2 regions of the Halomonas shantousis genome follow, and region 2 is predicted to be linked to the other one. Evidence: predicted binding sites of a transcription regulator. Region 2 holds the regulator's gene; the other holds the start of a gene.
The links. The regulator FliA, encoded in region 2, starts transcription of late flagellar genes. The targets are predictions, from matches to a motif close to CTAAAGTTNNNNNNNNNNCNGCCGATA.
Positions count from the first base shown of each region.

Region 1: ACYQ12_RS00560 (putative motility protein) is a predicted target of FliA. The motif match lies at 6,762-6,788, and genes of this name have one in related genera.

Region 1 covers NZ_BAAIER010000001.1:130,825-138,966, reverse strand. Annotated here, with positions in the region: gene ACYQ12_RS00595 (methyl-accepting chemotaxis protein) at 1-949, opposite strand, end outside; gene ACYQ12_RS00590 (hypothetical protein) at 1,843-2,169, opposite strand; gene ACYQ12_RS00585 (hypothetical protein) at 2,895-3,449, opposite strand; gene ACYQ12_RS00580 (condensation domain-containing protein) at 3,440-4,771, opposite strand; gene ACYQ12_RS00575 (hypothetical protein) at 5,547-5,951, shown strand; partial or broken gene ACYQ12_RS00570 (lipid ABC transporter permease/ATP-binding protein) at 5,951-6,142, shown strand; gene ACYQ12_RS00565 (hypothetical protein) at 6,168-6,305, opposite strand; gene ACYQ12_RS00560 (putative motility protein) at 6,512-6,715, opposite strand; gene ftsZ (cell division protein FtsZ) at 7,098-8,142, shown strand, end outside.
Region 2 covers NZ_BAAIER010000002.1:2,293,712-2,301,853, forward strand. Annotated here, with positions in the region: gene pqiB (intermembrane transport protein PqiB) at 1-1,405, shown strand, start outside; gene ACYQ12_RS11040 (PqiC family protein) at 1,504-2,064, shown strand; gene ACYQ12_RS11045 (DEAD/DEAH box helicase) at 2,288-3,610, shown strand; gene ACYQ12_RS11050 (RNA polymerase sigma factor FliA) at 3,629-4,330, opposite strand; gene ACYQ12_RS11055 (putative bifunctional diguanylate cyclase/phosphodiesterase) at 4,431-6,635, opposite strand; gene ACYQ12_RS11060 (flagellar protein FlhE) at 6,813-7,253, opposite strand; gene ACYQ12_RS11065 (hypothetical protein) at 7,253-7,807, opposite strand; gene flhF (flagellar biosynthesis GTPase FlhF) at 7,804-8,142, opposite strand, start outside.

The DNA.
Region 1 (8,142 bases), on a different contig from region 2:
CCGTGCTATGGCGCACCGTCGAAGTCATCTGTTCCATGCTGGATGCCGTTTCCTGCAGCGCTGCTGCTTGTTCCTCGGTACGCGATGATAGGTCCTGACTTCCGGAAGCGATCTCGCCGGCTCCCGTGAAAACGCTATCGCTGCTGCTACGCAGTGATCTCACCAGAGCGATCAGCTGTTCCTGCATCCCTTTCAGGCCGGCATACAATTGGCCGATTTCGTTGGTGCCGCGGTCCTGGACCTTTCCGGTCAGATCGCCCTTGGCGATCCTGCCGAAATGGGCGATAGCATCGTTCAGAGGACGGATCACAACTCGAATCAGCCCGAATCTCAGCACGATCGCGGCACCCAGCGACATCAACAACAGCACGATCCCCCCAACTTCGACGAACTGACTGGAGCGGTGAGTTTCGGCGATCAGCTCCTGTCCACGCGCTTCCGCGTAATGAATGAAATCATCGATGGCTCTATCGAGCACAATGGAACGTTCGGTAATGTCGCCCAGTACCATGCGGATTTCGAAACGGTCAGGATTTACCAGAAGAGGTGCCATCGTTTCGGTGACCAAGGCCTGGTATGCGGCTTTGATAGCATCCACATAGGGGTCGCGACGACTGTCTTCGCCTACGGGAATAGCCTCAAAAGAGGCAAAGCGCTCTTTTGCATCTTCCAGTGCTTGCCTCGCATCATCCGGCAGCCTTTGGAATGCAGGGTCATTCATGCTTACCATGCTGGCAGCATACTTTTCCAGCATGAGCTGGGCCCGGAGAATGTTGACCTGCGCACGGTTGAGCGTATTGCTCTGCTTGACGTTGATTTCAGTCAGTTCACTGAGCGAGTCGCCACTGATGTGGTTCGAATAGAACCCCAAGCCGCTGATGGCGGCGCTCAGGGCAACCAATAGCACGAGCGCAGCTGTCAGGCTGCCTTTGATGGACCAGTTCTTCATTTTCTTCACTTGTCGTCGCTACGGGCCGGGTAGCCGGAAAGAAAACGGCCCATAACGTCTATCGGCAAGCCAGATAAAATTTGTAGGGATAATTGCAAGTGAAAGAAGAATGTCGAGTTGAGTCAGCAGGCTGCCATGAATGCGAGGATCACGTATATAAAAGTTCATGTCGAGGTGCAGCAATAACCTAAGTTATTGGCGGGACAAGCTGTACTAACCTGCAGTCTTGCGTCGGGCCTGTTTGCCTCTGTTGTTTTTCTGCCGACTCCCTCGTGACGACGCCTTCTGAGTTTTTGTTTTCGGGGCTGTTTTAACTCTGGTTCGACGTTCTGGCTGGTTAGGTTGGCGTGCTGGTTTATTTCTCGCTGTGTTCACAGCGGGAGTGGCTTGTGTATGGCGGGCAAGGTAAGAAAGGATCCCGGCTATAAGGCCTATGAACCCCAGCAGTAAGATGCCCTGCCCCAGATTGGCAAGTTTCGCAACTGCCGATGCGGGTAACCCGCTAGCCTGCCCTCCGTGGCTGCTGATGAGCAATACAGTGCCAACCAGGCTAAGGATAATGCTGAGGGGGAAGAGGCGAGATAAAGCTCCCCATACTTTAGGGAATTTTTCAGGTCCTATACGGTGAAGAGCATAACACCAAACCGCGCGGCTGCTGCGCTGGATGTGGTGCGCTCCCTTGAATAACGCTGCGGTGGCCAAGGCTGTAATGGCGATAATGGATAGCATGAAAAATATTGAATTGATAGCCAGCCTCCGCATGGGTTTAGATCAAGGAATGATCTTTATGGACATATTAAATGTCGTAATCATTTTATTATAATAATCCTTGGTGTCCAGGAATACTCGTGCCGCTTTTTGGTTTGGTTGAACTTGCAGTTAAACCTGCTGGCTCACAGCCGCTGGATATCGATGACATACCCCACAATGGGATAACCTGCTTTTCTGGCGGCCTTCTCGGCTTCCAATTGTGCTTCTAGCTTGGAAATGCTAGAGGAACGATGCTCAAAAGCTACATCGGGTCCCAAGCGGTTTTTCCTGACTGCTAGCTTAATGACATGTCCTGTTTTGTAAGAGGCAGCCGATTCACGCGGGGAGTTCTTTTCTGCGCTCGGCTTGGTTATGTTAGAGGATGTCGTCTCTTTATTGCTTTTTGGTTTTAGGAATGTGTTTATTTCTCTTTGCATTAATTTTTCAAAATCATCCAACTCTGTATTCACTATGGTTCCTCAATATTTACTATGTTTGTATTGATAGACTGAAAGCTCAATTCCGGCGATCAAGGAATAAGATAGCAATTTCTGACCATCACGCCACTCAGTCAATCTGGTGGCAAGAGCGTGGCACTGCAAGCAGGATGCGGGAAGGCGTAGTGAACGCTTCAGCCCGTTAGCAACCCGCCAAGCATACACCGACCGGCCACAAGCAAGATATTTTGCCATTATAATCGTTTTTTGGGAAATGCAAATATCCTATTTGCGCGATATGCATTCGGCATCCTAGGTTATCTTCTGCTCCGCTGTCGGTCAGACGGGTCTGTTAAAGACTGCTCAAGCTTGCAGAGTGTAATAAGTGGCCCGCAGATATCCGCAGCATACCCTATACGGAAGCTCCGGCCTGCATTTTACAGCTGCAGGCTCCATCGTGCCGTATGGCTGAGTGCAGGCGGTTTTCAGACGGTGCCAGGCAAAAAGCTGAAGCCACTATGCTTGGATGGGCTGATGATCATTGACAAACCCATTTTACGCTCTGTCTGAAAAATGTCTGCGCTCACCCATGCAGTGTTAAAAACCAGCTCAAAATGCTCATTTACAGCACGTAAACTCCGCCTTATCGCTGATTTTTGCCTTGCCTGAGTATCGCTCGCCGACTTTTCAGACAGAACTTAGGCAAGATCGCGGCTATCAAACTTTAAATTGTAGTCCTCACTAAGACAATTATAAATTCATGCCGGCATCCAATTGTAGATTGAGCTGCGGTATTGCTGAATACGGCTCGTCGATTCACTCGGTCCTCGCTGACGCTCGTTGTCATTGCCTGTTCCAAATCGTTCGACAATGCCCTCGATCACTTCCGTGGCGCTATATAAATCGATGCGAAATGAATTCTCCCCCAGCCCATAGACCTGTCCCGTTTTCATCGACGGCAGGTTGGCGAGAACCGGGTCGTCGAGAAACGCCGCTACCCGTTCATCGCCGGCACTGAGCAGAAAGGTCGTGGGTGCGCTCAGCTGCGTCAGATGCTCGTACTGGGCGCGCACGAAATCCTGCGCTGGACTGGCATCGACCTGGTCTTCCAGACCCGTGGCCTCGCCGAGCTGCTTGGCCAGCGACTGCCAGGTCTGCCCACCGTAGTCCAGCACGATGGTCGGGGCGATATTCCGCAGTGAGGACAGCTGTGCCAGGGCGGAATCGGCACCACTGGACGAGACGACGATCAGGTCGGAGTCGACGACGTAGGCAGCCTCGAGATCGACGCTGGACAGCCTTCTCATAGACATGCCACTTCGGTCGCCAGCGCGCCCGGCCTCAATGCGCGGGCCAAGAAGGCCGGTAGTTCGTGCCGATGCCGCGCGAACACGCTGGGGGCAAGGGTCATGGGATCGGCATCGAGCATCAGCGTCAGTGCCGTGCCATCGCTGTGTCCGCGGTAGGTGAGATCGAAACCGTCTCCTGGGCCAGTCGCAATCACCCGCCGCTTTACGTGACACCCCCTGAAGGTCGGCGGATCGAAGGGCAGCACATTGATCAGCGGCGAGAAGAGAAAGCGGGTGCCCTTGGCCAGCCCACGATCGGTGGCGAGTCGTTCGATCCGGTAGCGACCGTGACGGCGTTGTCGGCGCAACACGCTTGCCACCCGGCCCAGGAAATCCCCCAAGGGCTCCTCATCCGTCGTGCTCAGGTAAAGCGGCAGGATATTGACCGCAAGTGAAGGGATGTGAGCGCTGACGCTGCCCCAGCGGCTCATGAAAGGCAGCCAGACCGCCAATTCATCGGCCTTTCGCAGGGAGGACTCATGCCGTAGCAGATAAAGCCCGGTGAGCATGACCAGTAGATCCGGCCAGTCGATGCCGGTAACGCTCGAGGCGGCTCTCAGGCGACACTCCAGTGCTTCTGACAGCGTCACTTCCGCATGCTGCACCGCGGTCATGTCGCCCTCCTCTCCCTTGCGCAGCACGGGGAGGCCGGGGCCGCCATCGAGATAGTCCCGCCAGAAGCGTCGATCCTCCTCGCAACGAGAGCTTCGCTGGTAGGCTTGTTCTTCGCTGACGTAGCGGGAGAACGGCCGCAGCGGCTCATCGACCTCGCCCTGCCCGAGCAGATGGGCATACAGCTGCGCGCAGCGCCGCTCGAGCAGCACCATACCGTAACCGTCGAGGACGATATGATGGCCCCGGCTGTACCAGAGGTAGCGCCGTTCGGTCACACGCAGCAACCATTGGGCACTCAATGGCGGTTGCAGCAGGTCACGGTGAGACTCGACGTCCGCTCGCATCATCAGGTGTGCCGCCTGCAGCGGGTCGGCTTCGCCACGCAGGTCGTGCAACATAAGTAGCGGTGCCTGCTCGGCGGCGCAGCACTGTAGCGGCTGTCCCCCGGGAGGGAGGTGAAAGCGTACCGAGAGAACGTCGGCCTCGCTGATCGTGCATACGATCGCCTCGATCAGCGCCGCCTGACTGACGGCGCCTTCGATATCGAGGCAATGGGCCACCGTGGAGATCGATTGATCCGGCTGCAGCGAGTACTCCTCCCAGAAATCCAGCTGCGCCATCGTAAGCGGCATCCAGCCTTGGCTGGCATCACTCTGTCTTACCTGCTCCATGGTCATGCTCCTTGGGAGTCGACGGGAACACATTGCGTTGACGATATTGCTGCGGCTGCATGTGGCAGCAGCCGGGCCACCTCGTCGGCCGTCCGACAGCGCAGCAACTGGTGGGCGGGCCACGACACGCCAAACTCCTCACCGAGCCGGGAAGCGATCGCCCGCAGGTGCGACGGTAATAGCCGGCTCTTGACAATCCGAGTCGAATATACTCAATTAAACGCTATCGTCAACCATTCTCATTTGATTATAATTTGTATTTCTCCTTGCCATCAGCGGAGGGAAACCATGGAAAGCTCAGTTGACAGGGAATGGTTGGAGGACGAGACAATGGAAGGGATTGCCGCGAGTCATCGGCAATTGCTTTTCACTTCTGCTGATCGGGAACTGAGGGCATCGACTCTCTCGAAGCCGCTCTCGCTCCCCCCGCATGTCGGTCATCGCCCGGACAGCCTCTTCCAGCAAGCGATCCAGGGGGCGCTCAAGGAAGCTTGCCGGGCGGGACAGGTCAATCCCATCGTCATGGGTGCCATCCCCTTCGACCCGCATGTATCCTCGTGCCGTACGTTCCCCAGCGTTACGAATGGACGGTCCGCTCCGCGCCTCTGCGCCAAGAGGCGCCGACGAGCCCCCCGGCTGCTGGAACAGCGCAGCATTCCAGACGAGTCCGGTTTCAAGAAATCGGTCGAACAGACCATCGTAAACTTCGGCTTCGGCGAGATTCGCAAGGCGGTACAGCACCCCGCTCTATGCGCGTGCCTATGTTACGCCCATCGTGACCCTTGGCGTGCTGCTGTGGCTGGACTGGCGCCTCGCATTGGGCACCCTGGCCGTGCTGATGCTCGGTTTTGCCGTTCTCAGCCAGGCACTGCGCAAGCGAGGCGAGATGGCGCGGCTCTACAACGATGCACGCGAGCAGGTGAGCGCATCCATCGTCGAGTTTGTACAGGCCATGCCGGTGGTCAGGACTTTCGATACAGGCTACGAGACGTTCGGCCGCTATCAGGCAGGCCCTGGCTGCCAACAAGGCCATGCTGACGCGTTGGCGTCGCGAGTCAGACGCCAGCTTGCGTTTCGAGGACGTGAGCTTCGCTATTCGCCCACCGGTGGCGAGGCGCTTGGGAATGTCAGCTTCGACGTGGCCCCGGGGACCATCACGGCACTGGTCGGTCCACCTTGATGCAACAGGTGGCCTTCGTCTTTCAGGACACCTTCCTGTTTTCCGACAGCGTGGCCGACAACATTCGCATGGGCTCACCCGATGCCGACATGGCAAGCGTCGTTGCCGCGGCGAAGGCCGCCCAGGCCCATGACTTCATCGCCGAGCTGCCCGACGGGTACGACACCCGCGTCGGTGAGCGTGGCGTATTCCTCTCGGGGGGACAGCGCCAGCGTATCACCATTGCACGCGCCATCCTGCAGGATCCTCGACGAGGGCCGCCTGGTGGCGCGCGGCCGTCATGCCGAACTGATGGAGAGTGCCGAGCGCTACCGGCGCATGTGGCAGGCGCAGCAGAGTATCAAACAGTGGCACGTTGGCGTTGCACATGCCTAGGTAATATCGCTCAAGGCGTTGGCGTCGCGATACAGATCAGGACATCTGGGCCTGACATCACGACACGATACCCGGAACCCGCTCCTGTCAGTGTTCATGGAGCGGGTCAAGGTCGAAGGAATATGTCGTGAAACGCAAAAGCCGGCGCGGTGGCCGGCTAAGTAGTGCGGCTTGGCTGAACGGACTCAGGCGAAGGTATTGATACGCGTACCGACCGAACCTTCAGTGGCAAGCTGATCTGTCGGCGTTACCGATGCCATCAGTTGCGATACCTGACTCGCTTGCGTGTCCATCGCGGTTTTCATCAATTTCGTTTGTGCTTCCGTGGCGACCTGCGCCTGCTGCATGGCAAGCGCCGCGCTGACAGCATTGTTAATACTCGAATCCATGTGAATCTCCCTGCTGGTTGGAAAAAACCTCAAACGCCAATATCTGTATCGGCCGGGCAGGAAAAATATTGAAAGTCAAGGCTCTATGCGGCGGTATCAAAGCGTATCTTCAATCAGTGCAGCTGCGTGTGGTCACACGGAGAGAGTGAAGTAATGACATGCGGTACAAGCAGTATCGCTGATGGCACGCGCATCTTTTTATGTATTTATGTATAGAAAAGATAACGGTATAAATATATTTCCAGCTAGGCAATAACCCAGTTTTACTGCCTAGCTGAGAGGTCCCTACCCAGGCACTGAACGGAATACTCCCACTCGAGCATAAGTGCAGGTTCACCTGTTATGCTGAACTGACGCTAGCCCGACAGCTTACGAGGTTCCAATGCCACGCCAACTTGACCATCCGCCCACCGAAGATCTTCTTGCCAACCTCAAGGTAGTTGGCGTCGGGGGGGGAGGTAGCAACACCATCCTGCATATCATTCAGAGCAACTCCTTGCAGGGGATCGATGCCTTTGCCGCCAACACGGACCTTCAGGCGCTGAAATCGTTGCCGCAATCTGCAGCACTGCCCATCGGGAACAATACCACCCGGGGCTTGGGAGCCGGTGCCAATCCTGAACTTGGCACCCAGGCAGCCGAAGAAAGTCGTTCGACAATCCAGGCACGCCTGGCCGGCGCGGACATGGTGTTCATAACGGCCGGCATGGGGGGAGGAACCGGCACTGGCGCAGCCCCAGTGATCGCTGAAATTGCTCAGGAGATGGGCATTCTTACTGTCGCCGTCGTCACACGGCCCTTCTCTTTCGAAGGCGGTAAGCGTCGGCAAGCGGCAGAAGCCGGCATCGCAGCGCTGGAACGGGTTGTCGACTCACTGATCGTCATTCCGAACGACCGTCTGATGCAAACTCTCGGCAAGGGAGCATCTCTGCTTAGCGCCTTTGCGGCTGTCAATGATGTACTCAAGAACGCCGTCTCGGGAATTGCGGAGGTGATCACCTCCCCAGGGATGATCAATGTCGACTTTGCCGATGTAAAAGCGGTCATGCAGATCCGTGGACGGGCCAAGATCGGTACCGGCACGGGGCAAGGAGAGGGCCGAGCGCGACAAGCAGCGCTTGCGGCAGTAAAGAGCCCCTTGATCGAAGAATACGATATCAAGGGAGCGGGCGGGGTGCTGGTCAATATCACGGCTGGCCGTGATATTTCGATCGGTGAGTTCAACGAGATAGGCGAAACTATTCGTGAGTTCACCTCTGATGAAGCGACGGTCGTCATTGGCACCTCGCTGTCTAACGAGTTGCATGATGCGATTAGAGTATCGATCGTCGCTGCCGGCCTGCAGGAAACATCAGGCGTAGCGGCTCAAGGTGAGACTGCCTCCGCCCGGCAATCCCCTTCTCGGTCGGCTCCAGGTCATCAGCAGC
Region 2 (8,142 bases):
GGACTTCAGCCATACCATCGCCACCGTGCGCATGGATCCGGATACCGAACGGATGCTCAACGATCGCACCCGATTCTGGGTCATCAAGCCACGCATCGATCGCGAAGGTATCAGCGGCCTGGGAACCGTGCTGTCGGGGGCCTACATCCAGCTGTTGCCCGGCCAGAGTGAAGAACCCCAGCGCCATTTCGAGGTGCTCGATCATCCTCCTGTCGCGCCTCCCGATGCCGCTGGGCTGCGTATCGAACTGGTCAGCCAGTTGGGCAACTCCCTCCGTACCGGGGATCCGGTCACTTATCAGGGCTATACCGTGGGAAGGGTCGAAAGTACAGAATTCAACCCCGAAACCCGTGAAATGCGTCACCAGCTCTATATCCAGTCGCCCTATGATGTACTGGTCACCGACACCACTCGCTTCTGGACGGCTTCCGGCTTCGGTCTGCGTCTGGATTCCGAAGGGTTTCGTCTCAACGTGGAGTCCTTCGAGACCCTGCTCAGCGGCGGGGTGACTTTCGGCGTTCCGGAAGACGTCGTCATGGGACAGCCCGTTACCGCTGGCGAGACGTTCACGCTCTATGCCGACGAAGAGAGCGCCCGGCAAGGCACCTACAATCGCTATATCGAATATGTTCTGCTGGTCGATGACACCGTTCGCGGGCTGAGCCGCGGCGCACCGGTGGAGTATCGTGGCGTACGCGTGGGCACGGTGGTCAGCGTGCCCTGGCACTTCACCGCGCCCCAGCCCGACTCACGCCAGCGCTTTGCCATACCGGTGCTCATCCATCTCGAGCCGCAGCGGCTCGAGGATGGCAAGATGGACTACAGCCTCGAACAGTGGCGCGCTCGGATCGATCGCATGTTCGAGCATGGACTGCGCGCCACGCTCAAGACCGGCAACCTACTGACCCAGGCGCTATACGTCGATCTCAACTTCGTGCAGGACGCCCCGAATTACAACGCCGAGACCTTCGAGGGCAAAGCCATTTTCCCGACGACCTCGGGAGGCCTGGCTCAGATTCAGCAGCAAGTCACGGAGTTGCTCGAGAAGATCAATGGCCTGCAGATCGAACCGATCCTGGATAGGCTCAACGGCAATCTGCAGGCTTCACAGGCTACGCTGGAGGAGGTTCAGGACACGGCCGCCTCCATCAATGCCCTGCTGAATGATCCGGCTCTCAAGGACATGCCCCGCAGCCTCAACGACACCATCGAGGAACTGCGCAGTACGCTGGAGGGCTTTTCTGCCGATTCCCAAGGCTATCAGGAGCTGGTCAATACACTTTCCAGTCTGGAAACGCTGCTGCGCGACCTGCAACCGGTCGCCCGCACCCTGAGCGAACAACCCAATGCCTTGATCTTCGACAAGCGCAGTTCCGAAGATCCGCTACCGAGGGCCCCGCGATGAGCTTACCGATAGAATCGGCCACCGCCAGTCACAGACCGCTCCCGTCTCCAGCGTTTTCATGGCGCCGGCACTGTCTCGCGACGTCCCTGCTCAGCCTGATGCTGAGCGTGCTCGCGGGATGCGCCGGCACCTCGACGCCGTCAGCGCGGTATACGTTACCCGCGCCGCAGGATACCGTGCAGTATACGGATTCCGCGACACGCGCTCTGGTCCTCGAGCCCATCCGCATCGCCGACTACCTCGACAGTGACGGCATCGTCATGCAGCTCAGCGACATCGAGATACATCAGGCCAGCAATCACTTGTGGGCCGAAAATCTCAGCCGTCAGCTCGAAAGGAGCCTGCGCCATCATCTGAGCCTTGCGCTGCCCAACGTACGCGTCTTGCGCGACAGTCGCGGAGCGGATGCCGGCGAGGCTCTCAGCGTCAGGCTCGACGTGGAGGAGTTTCAGGGGCGTCACGATGGGATGGCCGTCGTCAGCGGACAATGGCAGTTGCGAGATGCCGAGGGCCAATTGCGTTCAGTGCAGCGTTTTCATGTCGAACGCCCTCTCGATGCAGACGGCTACCCGGCACTGGTTCGCACTCTGGGCCGTGCCTGGCAGACGGTAGTCGAGCAACTGGCCGCGGACATCGCCAACCCGCCATCCGCCAGCTGATGACGCAAGAGGCTTGCGGGGGAATCCGCGTGGGTCATGTCGGGAGGTGCATATCGCATTGATTTCTGGCATCATACTGGACGCGGCTTACGACCAGTCACCTCGCCGCGCCCATTCCAGGCGTACGATTCCCGCTACCGCCCTGATCCCGTTTCGAGACACATCGGCCCCTGACTGGCACCCTGACGACGGGTGACCGGCGGATGTGCGTTGTGGAGTTTTCATGTCCTTTTCCGAACTTGGCCTTTCCGCCGAGCTGCTGCGTGCCATCGAGGCACAAGGCTACACGACCCCGACACCGATACAGCGCCAGGCAATCCCGGTTGTCCTCAAGGGTGGCGATCTGCTGGCCAGCGCGCAGACCGGCACCGGCAAGACTGCCGGCTTCACCCTGCCGATGCTGCAGCGCCTGAGTGGCGGCGCACGCCCCCGCGCCCGGCAGGTCCGGGCCCTGGTGCTGACGCCGACTCGCGAACTTGCCGCCCAGGTAGGCGACAGCGTACAGACGTACGGACAGAATCTGCCCCTGCGTTCGCTGGTCATTTTCGGTGGCGTAGGTGCCCAGCCGCAGATCGATGCCCTGAAATCCGGCGTCGACATCCTGGTCGCCACTCCGGGCCGCTTACTCGACCTGCAACAGCAGCGTCACGTCGACCTCTCCCAGGTAGAAATACTGGTGCTCGACGAAGCCGACCGCATGCTCGACATGGGCTTCATTCGCGATATCCGCCGAATCCTTACGCTGTTGCCGGCGCGGCGCCAGAACCTGTTGTTCTCGGCCACGTTCTCGACCGAGATCCAGACGCTCGCCGACGGGCTACTGAACGCGCCGACCCATATCGAAGTGGCGCGCCGCAACACCACGGCCGAAACCGTCGACCAGGCCGTCTTTCGGGTCGATCGCGGCCAGAAGCGCGAACTGCTGGCCCATCTGATCCAGACGCATCGCTGGTATCAGGTACTGGTATTCACCCGTACCAAGCATGGTGCCAACCGTCTCGCCGAACAGCTCTCCAAGCAGGATATTCCCGCCATGGCCATCCATGGCAACAAGAGCCAGTCGGCGCGCACCCGGGCGCTCGGCGCTTTCAAGGATGGTAGTCTGCAGGTACTGGTGGCCACGGATATTGCCGCCCGCGGCCTGGATATCAGCGAGCTTCCGCATGTGGTCAACTTCGAGCTGCCCAACGTACCCGAAGATTATGTGCACCGTATCGGCCGCACGGGCCGCGCGGGTAGCGAGGGTCAGGCGGTATCGCTCGTATGCGTCGATGAGGACAAGCTGCTGACGGATATCGAGAGGCTGATCAAGCGCAAGCTGCCCAGCCACGTCGAACCGGGCTTCGAACCCGACCCCAACGCCCGTCCCGAACCCATCGAGAACGGTCGTCGCGGCCAGGGACGCCGGGATGGCGGCCAGCGTCGTCAGGGCAGCGGTGCCGGTAACCGCAGCAACGCCTCGTCGGGCCAACGCCGACAGGAGGCTAGCGACAAGCCGGCACGTCAGCGCCGCCGGAGCAGCGCCGGTCGTCAGAACAGCCGCTGAAGCAGGAAGTTTCGTCCGCTAAGCCGCCAGCCGTGAGCGCAGCCGCGCCACGGCCTGGCTGTGTAGTTGGCAGACACGAGATTCACTGACGCCGAGTACTGCGCCAATCTCCTTGAGATTGAGTTCTTCCTGATAATACAGGCCCAACAGGAGCTTCTCGCGCTCCGGGAGGCCATCAATCGCCCCGATCAGCTGTTCGCGCTGGTCTCCCTGAAGCAGCGATTCCAGAGGAGATAGCGGAGCTCCCTCCCCGGCGGCAGCCGGCTCACCACTCTCCTCGACGACTTCATCGAATGCCAGCAGGTGACCGTTGTTGGCGTCGATCAGCAACTGTTGATAGTCAGCGAGCGCCATGTCCAGCTCCGCAGCGATTTCGCGCTCCTCGGGCGGACGCCCCAAGCGCTGCTCGAGCCGCCGAACCGCCTGATCCAGCGCCCGCGCGTTACGGCGAACGCTACGAGGGATCCAGTCGCGGCTGCGCAACTCATCGATCATCGCACCACGGACGCGCTGGCTGGCATAGGTGGAGAAACTCGCCCCTTGGGAGGTGTCGTAGCGTCCCAGTGCGTCGAGCAACCCGACCATGCCTGCCTGAATGAGATCTTCCAGCTCGACGCTCGCCGGCAGGCGTACCTGCAGGCCCAGCGCATGGCGTCTGACCATGGGCAGGTATTGTTCAAGCAGCTCTGAATGATCGATTTTACCCTGTGCCGTATACATCGCCTCGCCTCGGGTCGAAGTTAGCTCAAGTCCAGTAGCGTCTTGCTTACTGACCCATGACCCACGCTGGCATTATTGACGCGACGGCACACGTCCCAAGTCATGAATACCCGGTACTTCCGGGTCCTATTTTCCGCTTTGTATCAATATGTAGCGCATGCCAGGCGAAGACCTCCTCGAGCGGCATGGGCCTGGCAAAGCGATACCCCTGCAGTTGATCGCAGCCGTACTGCCGCAGCAGCTGGTGCTGCTCGGCACTTTCCACCCCCTCGGCCACCACGATCAGATTCAATGCATGCGCCATGCGGATGATGGCGTCGATGATATTGCGATCGTCGTCATCATCGACCATGTCCATGATGAAGCTGCGATCGATCTTGAGCGTATCGACGGGAAAACGTTTGAGATAGCTCAGACTGGAATAGCCGGTACCGAAATCGTCGAGTGCCACCGAAGCCCCTGCCGCTCTCAGGCGAGTCAGCAATTCCGCCGCCCGGGCCGGCTCCTGCATCAGCGAGCTTTCGGTGATTTCCAGGGCAATTTCTCCCGGCGAGACGTGATGGCGACGCATGACGCGCTGCAGCTGTTCGGCGAAATCGCTCTCCATGAACTGGCGTGCCGCGATGTTGACGGCTATCTGGGAGCTGCATCCCCGCGCTTTCATGCGCTGCAGGTCCTGGCAGACACGCTCGAGAATCCAGTAGCCCACCGGCACGATCAATCCGGTATCCTCAAGCACGGGAATGAACTGTGCCGGGGATACCGGGATGCGGTCCGGTCCGCGCCAGCGCAACAGCGCCTCGAAACCGACCAGATCCAGACTGCGGGCACAGACCTTGGGTTGGTAATAGAGTTCGAAGTCCTCGTTTTCCCAGGCCCGGTTCAGCGCGCTCTCCAACGACAGCCGACTCAGCGTGGTTTCGTCGTCGCCCGACTTGAAGAAACGTATCGTGTTGCGTCCCTGGTACTTGGCGTTTGACAAGGCGACATCGGCGTTCTGCATGAGGATATCGGTATTCTCGCCATCCTGCGGATAGCTGGAAATACCGATGCTGGCCGTGATGAAGACGGCATTGCGCCCAAGCATGAAGCGTTGCCCCAATGCCACGGTGATGCTGTGAGCCACGACACGCTGCTCTTCCTGGCTGCGCTCGCCTTCGAGCACGACCGCGAATTCATCCCCTCCCAGCCGGGCCAGCAGCGCTGCCGAATTCAACGACACATGGATACGCCCGGCGACTTGCTTGAGCAGCTCATCACCTTGATGAGGCCCGAGACTGTCATTGATCTGCTTGAAACGATCGAGCCCGACGAGCAGCAATTGAAACGGCTTGCGCTGCCGACAAGCCTCTTCCAGCCACTCCTGGCAGTGAGTGCGGTTGGCCAGCCCCGTCAGTTGATCATGATTGGCAAGGTACTGCAGACGTTGCTGACGCTCCCGATCCTCGGTGATGTCGGAAACGATACCCACCAGACGTACCACCTCACCCTTCTCGATCACCGGATACTTGAGATCGTGAACCCAGATGAGGCTACCGTCGGGGCGCGTCATGCGATACTGCAGATCGATGGGAGCGGGATTCTTCAGCCAAGTGTCGCAATCGTAGACCATCTCACGGACACGAGGCAGATCGTCAGGATGGATGTTATGCGTCCACGCGGAGGGATCCCTGTTCAGGGTGTCGAGCCCGATACCCAGCAGTTGCTCGAAAGAAGGGCTGATGTATTCGTACTGTCGCGTTCGGACATCGAATACCCAAAAGACCTTGGCAATCTTGTCGATCAGTTCACGAAAGCGTGACTCGCTGCGCTCCAGTGCCGCGTGCAGGCGGTACTGCTCGCTCACGTCCCGCGATACCACCAGCACGAAGCGTCGTCCCGAGACGCTCAACGGGACAAAACACAAATGCCAGTCGCAGCAACCTCCCTGGCAGTGGTGCCGCCTGGCTACACATTGCTGGCGTACCCCCTGCAGCGCCTTGTCAAGCAACTCCAGCAGACCAGCGTGCTGCGTCTCGGGCCATCGCTTCACCCAAGCATCGCCGGGAATCGTCTCGCTTTCCGGATACCCCAGCAGAACCCGCCCCTGCTGCCCTACGAAACACACCAGCCCTCGATCGTCGATGATCTCGACGCAGCCCTCCTGCGCTTCGATCAATCCACTCAGCAACGCCTGCAGCCCCTCTTGCAAACTGCCATGACGATAAGCGACGGCCATCTCCCGGACCTTATCGCCGCCCTCTCCCTCCAGGAGCAGGCGTTCGATAAGAGACAAATCGTTATTGGGCGAATTGGACAGCGCCATAGTAGGTTCCACAGTCGTGTCAGTGGATAAACGCCTCAGCAGAAGGCCAGTCATTTGCACAAAGCAAGCCGAGCCGGCACGTACTCAGCGGCCAGCTCCCTTTTATATCGGCTGTCAATTTAAGAACTGTAATCCTGCGGCACATGGCGAAGCACCTGCGCGGTTCCAGGCTCCGCTCTAGCGGTAATCGACGATGATCTGGAGCCCTTTCACGCGCATATGCGTGGCCTGGCCGTTATCGGCGTGCAGACGAAAGCGGAACGTCAGAGGCGTTTGCGCCGGCAGGCCTGCAAGCGCATCACTCATGCCACGGCCCGCAGGCAGGGTCATGCAACGGTCAAAGTGGCAAAGCCAGGCTTCCAGCTTCGACATGGCCTCCGTCGGGGCCTGGTAGCGCCAGTGAATCCGGGTGATGCGTCCCTGCCGAGCAGGGCCGCCTGTAGGGGGTGACAGCGCCTTGGAGGTTTCGAGTCGCCCCGGAGTGGTCAGCAACACGCTTTTGCCTTGGGCGACCCAACTGCCCGCGGCGGCCAGTGCGCCTTCCGCCGAGGTCAGGCCGAACATCAGCACGAGCCCCAGCGTGGCAGCGGTTCTGCATGCAGGACGCAGGAAAGACATTATCCGACCATGGCGACATGAGCGTCGCGTTCGCGCAGGATCAGCAGCTCGGTGTCCAGAAAGCGCGCAGCCGACTGTTGCAAGTTGACCAATAGACCCGCCGAGGGCGATAGCCCCGCGTGCACGACCAGCAGGCGACGCGGCCCTCCTGCCAGACGCAACCGCTTGATTGCCAGGTAGGCGCGCCGAAAGCCCTCGGGATCATGCTCGACCCACAACGCCCAGTGTGTCTGCTGTTGCACCAGGGCGGGCAGATGCGGGCTGCGTACGTCGAGTGCCACCACACGCCAGGCATGGGCCTTGCCGACCCAACGATGCCCCTGACGCTGCCAGCGCTCAAGGGCTTCCATCACCCGACGCGACGCCGCGGGAGGCGACGTCGGCAACCCCACCGTCATCAGCATGCGACGAACCTGCGGTACGGGTGTCGAGCTCCCCGGTGCCGGACTCTCCGGTGCCGAAGTTCGGGATACAGACGACTCGGCGCCCAGTGGGCTGTCGCCTGACTGCGCCTCGGCCCAGCGACGTAGCCCTGCGGCCTGATCCAGACTCATATGGCACGCTCCGGTACCAGGCCCGCCCCACCCAGATCGCGGAAGGCGTCGCAGGCCGTCAGCAGTTGTACCAGCGCCTCGAGTAGCGCGACGGCCGAGCGTGAACGTCTCCCACCCAGCAGGCCCAGCAGTTGCGCCCGCACATCCAGCGCCCACTCGCTATTCTCCTGGTCGAGCCGGCTGGCAACCGCCGCCAGCGCACCGGCCAGCAGTAGCTGCAGCTCGGGATCGCAGGGAGCATGACCCCTGTCAGCCACACGCTGCCAGGCACGCTTGATCAATGCCGGCTGCTCCTCCTGAGCGAGTTGGTGGCAGATCGCCCGCTGCTGGAATGC